2 regions of the Aeromonas molluscorum genome follow, and region 2 is predicted to be linked to the other one. Evidence: riboswitches for the same ligand, from Rfam matches in the RefSeq annotation. Region 2 holds a riboswitch; the other holds the start of a gene.
What was found. A riboswitch is a leader RNA that binds a small molecule or an ion and turns the genes downstream of it on or off. The one in region 2 is predicted to bind lysine.
Positions count from the first base shown of each region.

Region 1 (4,437 bases), on a different contig from region 2:
CAGGGCGAACTGGCGCGCTGGGGCTGGTTTGACTGGGATCCGAGCCCGGGCAACCTGCTCGATGACGGCCAGCAGATCAGCGTGTTCGATTTCGGCTATATGTGGCCCTTCGACCCCCGTTTCGAGTTCAACTCCAATGGCCTGTGCGACGCGCAGTTTCATGTGGTGGAGCGGCTCGAGACCCGTACCCTGTCAGGGCTCTGGCTCGGGGTCGCCAATCCGTTGCCGCAATTTGCCTACTGGCGCGGCCTGACTCTGGCCTGGGCCGAACAGGAGTTGGCCCGCCTTGGCCGGGAGGGGGCTTGCGAGGCGGTGCTCGCGCGACTGGCTGCCCTTGGCGAGGAGTGGCGCATCGCCCTGGCGAGCGAGGAGGGGCTGGCGGCCAACTGGCTCAAGGACATGTACCGCAGTCATTGGCTGGACGTCCAAGACGACCTCAGTGGCCAGAGCTGTACCCTGCTGACCCTCAAGCGCCTCGATTGGCTGGAGCATGCTCTGGGCCACTGTTATGAGGAGCTGCTTGCCGGGGGCACTCAGGTCAGCCAGAGCCAGAGTGAGCTGCTCGCCCTGCTGGCGAGCCAGCGCGAGCAGGCCAAGGGCTGGCAGCTCGCCCCTGAGCGGGTGTGAGTCACAGCGTGACACCGCCCATCTGAGGCGCTGGCCACAAACAACAAGGGCGCCTGATGGCGCCCTTGTTGTCGTCAAGCCTAGGTGGCTCAGTCGAGCAGCTCCTGGTGCAGGCGATTCACTATCTGGTTTGCCTCGCCCTCGTTGACCAGGAAGCAGAGGTTATGGGCACTGGCGCCGTAACAGATCATGCGAATATTGTGATCGCGCATGGCGTCGAACACCCGGCTGCCGACCCCGGTTGCCTCGCTCATCCGATTGCCGATGAGGGCCACCAGGGCGAGTCCCGTCTCTACCTTCACCTTGCACAGCTGACCTAGCTCGGCCAATACCTTGTCGCCGAGCACAGGCTCGCCGTTGCTCTGGCTGCCGGTGTGATCCAGGGTGAGCGACACGCTCACCTCCGAGGTGGTGATGAGATCCACCGAGATGCGGTGACGGGCGAGTATGCCGAACACCTCGGCCAGGAAGCCGTAGGCGTGGAACATGTTGAGGCTGTGCAGGGTCACCAGCACCTGCTGGCGGCGCAGGGCCACGGCGCGAAACAGCGGGCTGCTCTGGGTGCTGGCGCGGATCCAGGTGCCACCGGCCTGGGGATCCTTGCTCGAGCCGACAAACACCGGAATGTCCTGGCGCACCGCAGGCTGCAGGGTGGAGGGGTGCAGTACCTTGGCGCCGAAGGTCGCCATCTCGGCCGCCTCCGAGAAGCTTATCTCGGGAATGGGACGAGCGCGGGTCACCAGACGCGGATCCGTGGTGTAGATGCCGGGTACATCGGTCCAGATCTCGATGGTGGCGGCGTCCAGGGCCTCGGCAAAGAGGGCTGCGCTGTAGTCCGAGCCGCCCCGGCCGAGGGTGGTGGTGCGGCCATCGCCGTCGGCGCCGATAAAGCCCTGGGTGATGATCAGGGTGTCGCCGAGCAGGGGCGCCAGCGCTTGCTGGCACAGAACGCGACTCGCGCCAAGATCAACGCTTGCCTTGCCAAAGCGGCTGTCGGTGCGCAGCAGTTGGCGTGCATCCTGCCACTGGGCCTTGACGCCGCGCTGGCACAATAGCTCGGTAAAGAGGCGGGTTGACATGAGTTCGCCGCAGGCGATGAGACGATCGGCCAATTCTGCATCTGTCTGCTGGGTGGCTTGCAGCGCCATCTTGCGAATGTCGCCGAGCAGGCCATGGATGATGGCAGAGGCTTCGCTCGGCTGGCCGAGGTCTTGCAATATGCTCTGCTGAATGTCGGCCAATTTGCCGAGTTGCGCCTCGCGCTCCCCTTCATCGAGCTCGCCCTGGGCCAGGGCGACCAGCAGGTTGGTCACGCCAGAGCTGGCACTCAGCACCACCAAGCGGGTTGCCGGGTTGGCCAGCACTATGTTGGCGCAGTTGTTCATGGCGGCGGCATTGGCGACGCTGGTTCCGCCAAACTTGGCGACATTGAAAGGGTTCATTGCATGCTCCTGTCTAAATATCAAAAATCCGGATCCGTGGGGGAAATAGACAGGGGAGGGCAGAAAATGGCAGGAATAGCAAAGGATCCCGGCCAGAAGCGCTCCACCTGTAGAACCCATCCAGTACCCGACCAGAGTCTGGCGCGGGTATTGGATAGACACTACCGATGACAACCCGGGGGATTCAGCCCCCGTAGCCGATGATGAGGAGACCAGTCTCCTGCACCATCTCGGCGCTGCTCCCCCTCAATCGGCATCATAGGACGCTGGTGTCCTGCTCCGATCTACCTGGGCAACGCTCCTCTTCTGGCTCCATCCGCTGGGGATGGAGTGCAATTAGAAATAACCCGCGTTGGATTGCACTGTCAATCGAGTTTCGAAAAAAGTTCAATCTCCTGTCGAAGGCAGCACAAAATCAACAGCTTAAAAAATAGTCTTCGACAAAACCTTGGAACGACGCTGCCAGTTGTAGAGCCGCTGACGCTCCACCGGCAGGGCCTCGACCTCCAGAGGCTCGAAACCGCGCTCCCGAAACCAGTGGATGGAGCGGGTGGTCAGCACGAACAGCTGGCGGATGCCGAGGCGCTTGGCACGTTCAGCCACCTTGGCGACCAGCTGATCCCCCCGGTTGGAGTTGCGATACTCGGGATGAATGGCCACACAGGCCATCTCGGCCATGGCCTCTTCCATGAAGCAGTAGAGGGCGGCGCAGCCGATGATGAGGCCGTCACGCTCTATGATGGTGAACTTGTCGATCTCCATCTCCAGCTGCTCGCGGGAGCGACGCACCAGGATCCCGTCCTCTTCCAGCGGGCGTATGAGGTCCAGAATGCCGCCAATGTCCTCTATGGTGGCGGCGCGGGCCTGCTCGGCGCTCTCGCGAACTATCTGGGTGCCAAGACCCTCGCGACTGAACAGCTCCTGCAGCATGGCGCCATCTTCCTGGTAGCTGACCAGGTGAGAGCGGGGCACTCCGCCGCGACAGGAGGCGATGGCCGCTCTCAGATAGCGAGCCGTGCCGGACATCTCCTCACCCGCCTGCTCCAGCTCAATCAGGTACTCCTCAGCCTGCTCGGGGAAGAGCTCGGAGACCGCTTGGCCATGGCGGTCCATGACCCCCTGGCTTGAGCTGAAACAGATCAGCTTGTCGGCTTTGAGATCCACGGCGATGCGGCGGGCCACCTCTTCGGAGGTGAGATTGAAGCTCTCGCCGGTGACCGAACAGCCGATGGGGGAGATGAGTACCAGGTTCTGTTGATCGAGTTGGCGAACGATCCCCTCCACATCGATGCGGCGCACCCGGCCACTGTGGCAGTAGTCGACCCCGTCATCGACCCCCAGCGGCTGGGCCGTGACGAAGTTGCCACTCACCACGCTTATCCGGGCGCCCTGCATGGGGGTGTTGGCCAAGCCCATGGAGAGTTTGGCGGTGATGTCGAACTGCATACCGCCACTGACTTGCTTGATGAGGGCGAAGCTCTGATCGTCCGTGACCCTGATCCGCTTGTGGTACTGGGCCTCTATGTTGGCGCGGGCCAGGGCCTCATCATTCTGGGGGCGGGCACCGAATACCAGCACGAGGCGGATCCCGAGGGTCTGCAACAGGGCGATGTCACTGACAATGTTGGCAAAGTTGGGATGAGCGACCGACTCGCCGCCCATCATGAGCACAAAGGTGGCACCCCTGTGTACGTTGACATAGGGGGTGGATTGCCGAAAGGCATGGACCAGGCTGGGTTCACGTTCGCGCACTCGAGATACATCCATAAAAAAACAGTAATGGGCCCAATATATGAAAATAAATTCACAAATCAAGACTAAATATTGATTTGGCGCGATTTATTGCCCGTACAGGGGCGGGGCCGAGTCTGGGGACATGAGATGAGAGGAGCAGGATGGGCGCCAAGGAGAGTGGCCATGGAGGCGAGGGCGGTTGATCCAAACGGGCAAACTCCTTATCTTCACAGCTCTTGCCGATGTCAGGGACGGGCGACGTGCCAGCGGCGCGGGCCTGCCTCGCTATTTAAGGATGAACAGATGGAACAGATGTTGTCAGCCGATCAGGCCCTGCCGGGCCGCGATGAAGCCATGGTGATTGGTCAGGTGCACGCGGTCAATGGTCACCCGACCCAAGGCCCCTGGCCCCAGGGTCTGGCGCAGGCCTGGTTTGGCATGGGTTGCTTTTGGGGTGTCGAGCGTCTGTTTTGGCAGCAGCCAGGCATTTATTCGAGCACGGCCGGCTATCAGGGGGGGCATACCCCCAACCCGACCTACAAAGAGGTGTGCAGCGGCCAGACCGGTCATGCCGAGACGGTGCAACTGGTGTTCGATCCGGCGCAGATAAGCTATCAGGATCTGCTGCGTCTGT
Region 1 covers NZ_JBPQCY010000002.1:1,680,026-1,684,462, forward strand. Annotated here, with positions in the region: gene ACSMDR_RS18270 (protein kinase family protein) at 1-627, shown strand, start outside; gene lysC (lysine-sensitive aspartokinase 3) at 717-2,069, opposite strand; lysine riboswitch at 2,158-2,383, opposite strand; gene argA (amino-acid N-acetyltransferase) at 2,493-3,821, opposite strand; gene msrA (peptide-methionine (S)-S-oxide reductase MsrA) at 4,107-4,437, shown strand, end outside.
Region 1: it holds a riboswitch for lysine, as region 2 does, so the genes downstream of both, lysC (lysine-sensitive aspartokinase 3) here and ACSMDR_RS02790 (Na+/H+ antiporter NhaC family protein) in region 2, are expected to answer to the same signal.

Region 2 (4,437 bases):
ACAGGGGGAGGGGGTGTTCACCGGCCTGCCCGCTATCTTCGTGCGCTTGCAGGGCTGTCCCGTCGGCTGTCCCTGGTGTGACACCCGTCATACCTGGGTGGTGGATCCGGCGCGCCAGGTGCCTGTCAGCCAGGTATTGGATTGCTCCAACGAATCCGATGGTTGGAGCCCGATGAGCGGCGCTCAGGTATTGGCCAGTCTTGCCGAGTTGGGCTATCGGGCCAAGCATGTGGTGATCACCGGAGGGGAACCTTGTCTCTATGACCTGAACGAGCTCAGCGAGACCTTGCACCAGGCTGGCTATCAGCTGCAGATAGAAACCAGCGGCACCAGCGAGATATTGACCCATCCGGCTACCTGGGTCACCGTCTCTCCCAAAATAGGGATGGCAGGCGGGCTGACAGTGCTGCCCAGTGCCTTGGCGAGGGCCAATGAGATCAAGCATCCAGTGGCCATGATGCGGCATGTCGAGGAGCTGGATGACTTGCTATCTGGCGCCCAGTTGCGTGAGGATGTGGTGATAGCGCTGCAACCCATCAGCCAGAAGCCCAGGGCCACCGAGCTTGCCATGGCGGTCTGTATCGAGCGTAATTGGCGCCTCTCTATCCAGACTCACAAATATCTGGAAATCGATTAAATGACCACCTTGCCCGACGAACAGATATTGCTGAGCCTGGCCAAGCCAATGCCTTATGGTAAATATCGGGGGCGCAGGCTCATCGATTTACCTGAACCCTACCTGGTGTGGATGGCCAGAAGTGGATTTCCGGCTGGCTCCTTGGGGCAATCGCTGGCATTGGCGTATGAGATAAAATTAAATGGGCTCGAAGCAATGATAGTCCCCATCATAGATAGGATATCAGTATGAGAATATATACCCGACAAGGCGACAAGGGGATGACCCGATTGGCTGATGGTAGCCGCATTGCCAAGAGTCATCAGAGAGTAGCCAGTTATGGCGATATAGATGAATTAAATTCTCATATAGGTCTTCTTGCTGCGAAAATAACCGATCAGCAATCTCAGGTATTAGCCGAGCTGACACTCATTCAACAGGAGTTGTTTGACCTGGGCGGCGAATTGGCCTTTTCGAGCGAGGCGCAGTCGAGTGCTATTTGGCAGGTCAGGGAAGAATGGACGGCACGATTGGAATCCCAGATCGATCACTACACTGAACAATTACCCCCGCTGCGCCAGTTTATTCTACCCGGTGGAACTGAGGCTGGCGCCTTGGCGCATGTGGTGCGGACGCTGACTCGGCGTTGTGAGCGACAACTGCTTGTCCTGGCGGAACAAGAGCAGATCAACCCTGCCGTTATTCCCTACGTTAACCGGCTAAGTGACTGGTTCTTCACTCTGGCTCGCTATCTGGTATGCCAAGAGGGCAAGCCGGAAGTGCATTGGGTCAAGGCGGCAGACAGATGAATGCCAGTATGGCTCTGCCAGCAGACAGAACGTAGCCTTGTTTGGATCAGGCAAAAAAAAACCTCGCTATGCGAGGTTTTTTCATGGGCAATACCTGGATCTATTAGATAGCGAAATCTGCCAGGGATTTACCAGCTTCAACAGCCTTGGCGATGGCAGAAGGCATGCGGCCCTGACCGGTCCAGGTTTTCTCGACACCGTTGTCGTCATAACGGTATTTCGGCGGACGCGGAGCGCGCTTGCTGCCTTTAGCCGGTTCGGAGGAGGGGGCTGTGCTAACCAATTCAGCCGGGTCGATCCCCGCGGCTTTCAGCATTTCGGTATATTCATTGATTTTACGTTGACGCTCTTCGCGAGCCTGACGATCTACGGCTTCATCTTGCTGACGTTCAGCAACGATGGTGGAGAATTTCTCCAGCCCTTCTTCCAGTTGTTCCAGGGTCAGCTCACGGCAAGCGGCACGCAGGCTACGGATATTCAGCAGTACTTTCAGAAATTCAGTCATAGTGGTTACCATGCGAGCAAGAAAGGGATAATTATTGGATAACTATTTTCTGGTAATTTATACGTCAGGATGACATTAAGTCAAGTCGAGAGAATTAATAAATAATGATTAGAAATTAAGAACATTATTTTTTAATCCCTGTCGATGGGTTAATTAGGGTGTAAAACCCCATTAATGTGGCTGTCAGGTTAAAATCTCGCCGAATGCAGGCTGCGTAAAATCTCTCACTGGCATTGGGCGAAAGATCTTGATTCGAATGAGTATTAAATCAAAAAACTTGATATAAAATATCATCAGGATAAAATACCCGCCGAATACCTTTTAAGTAGAGGCGCGCTGCCTATAACTACTCATGCGGAGGGTGATGCCTGTGAAGCATGAGGAAAGGAGCCAGCGCCGAAGTGATCATGCCATCATGCAGGGTCGCTGGGATTGCATCGAACAGGTGCAGTACTGCCATAGTCAATCACTATGGAGCGCTACTGAAGGGGCTGAGGAGTAACCCTTCACGGGCTCATTTTCTTCTTTATCCTCTCGGTAGATCTCCACCTTATGTTGTAGGTGTCAAGAGATCATGGACATTACCCATTACGCCGATTCGGCGTGGTCCCTCATTCCCCCTTTAGCGGCAGTCATACTGGCTGTCACGACCCGCAAAGTGCTGCTCTCTCTCGGGGTTGGCATTGTGCTGGGTTGTTTGCTGGTAAACCAGTTTGTGCCACTGGCCAGTGCCGAGTATCTCGGCCAGGTGGCCAAGGGGATCTTCTGGGCTGACGGTGCCTTGAATGGTTGGAACGTCAACATACTGGTGTTCCTGCTGCTGCTGGGTGGCATCATCAGCTTGCTGACGGTGTCGGGCGCGACTCTGGCATTCGCAGAATGGGCCGCGCAGCGTATCCAGGACAGACGGGGGGCAAAGATGCTGACCGGCCTGCTGGTGTTCCTGTTCTTCATCGATGACTATTTTCACAGTCTGTCGGTGGGGACCATCTGCCGTCCGCTGACCGATCGTTTCAATATATCCCGGGCCAAGCTGGCCTATCTGCTTGACTCAACCGCAGCCCCCGTCTGTGTATTGATGCCGATCTCCTCATGGGGGGCCTATATCATCGCGCTCATCGGTGGCATCTTGACCGCCCATGGTATTCAGGATCAGAGCCCGATATCTGCTTTTGTGCAGATGATCCCCATGAACTTCTATGCCCTGTTCACCCTGGCCATGGTGTTGGTGGTGATCGTGTTCCAGCTCGACATCGGTCCCATGCGTGAGCATGAGCAGCGTGCCCTCAAAGGGCAGTTGTGGGATCCGGCCAAGGGCGTGCCTCCCGGTAGCAGCGGCGATCTGCCCGTCTCCAGTCGCGGCCGGGTCATCGATCTGGTGTTGCCAATCCTGACCCTGACCGCGTCCACCGTCTATTTCATGATGGCCACCGGGGCTGCTGCCCTGGCCGAGAAGGGGTTGCCGTTCGGGGTACTGGGCGCGTTCGAAAATACCGATGTGGGCGCTTCCCTGGTCAATGGCGGCCTGTGCGGGCTTGGGGTCGCCGTGGTGCTGACCTTGCGCATGGGGCTGAGCCTGCGTACCTGGCTCGAGGTCGTCAAGCACGGTGTCATGGCTATGCTGCCCGCCATCTACATTCTGGTGTTTGCCTGGGCCATAGGCGCCGTCATTCGCGATGTGGAGACAGGGAAATACCTGGCTTCCCTGGCTCAGAGCGGGCTGCCCATCGAGTTGCTGCCCGTGGTGATGTTCTGCCTCTCCGGCGCCATGGCATTTGCGACCGGCACCAGCTGGGGGACCTTCGGCATAATGTTGCCCCTGGCCGGTGACATGGCCGCCGCCAGCGAGATAAGCATGATGTTGCCGATGCTCTCTGCCGTGCTGGCCGGGGCCGTATTCGGCGATCACTGTTCACCGATATCGGATACCACCATCCTCTCTTCCACCGGCGCCGGTTGCCATCATATCGATCACGTGATGACTCAGCTGCCTTATGCGCTGACCATTGCCATCGGGGCAGCCTTCGGTTACCTGGTGCTGGGGGCGACTCACTCGGTCACCGCTGGTTTTGTTACCAGCGGCGTCTGGTTCCTCGGGGTGACACTTTTCTATCTTAGAGCCAGTCAGAAGGCGGCAGTCACCGCCTGATGAATGACGAGGGGCCTGTGGGCCCCTTTGTTTTTGGCGTCATGCTGCGTTAGCATGCGCGCCATAAATTGGTATCGGAGCAAGCATGGCCTCATTACATTACAAATTCGCCGCGATGAACTCGGGAAAATCCACCCAGCTTATCCAGGCGCACTTCAACTATCTCGAGCGGGGCATGCACCCTCTGGCCATGACGCCAGCCATTGATGACAGATCCGGACTCGGGGTGATCAGCGCCAGGGTCGGGTTGGAATTAAAGGCGGAGGTGTTTAGCGATAACTGCGATCTGTTCGAGATGGTCAAGGCCCGTCATGCCGAGCAGGCCATCGATGTGTTCATCGTCGATGAGGCGCAATTT
Region 2 covers NZ_JBPQCY010000001.1:584,514-588,950, reverse strand. Annotated here, with positions in the region: gene queE (7-carboxy-7-deazaguanine synthase QueE) at 1-637, shown strand, start outside; gene ACSMDR_RS02805 (DUF3820 family protein) at 638-868, shown strand; gene ACSMDR_RS02800 (cob(I)yrinic acid a,c-diamide adenosyltransferase) at 865-1,425, shown strand; gene ACSMDR_RS02795 (H-NS family histone-like protein) at 1,529-1,930, opposite strand; lysine riboswitch at 2,249-2,420, shown strand; gene ACSMDR_RS02790 (Na+/H+ antiporter NhaC family protein) at 2,505-4,079, shown strand; gene ACSMDR_RS02785 (thymidine kinase) at 4,165-4,437, shown strand, end outside.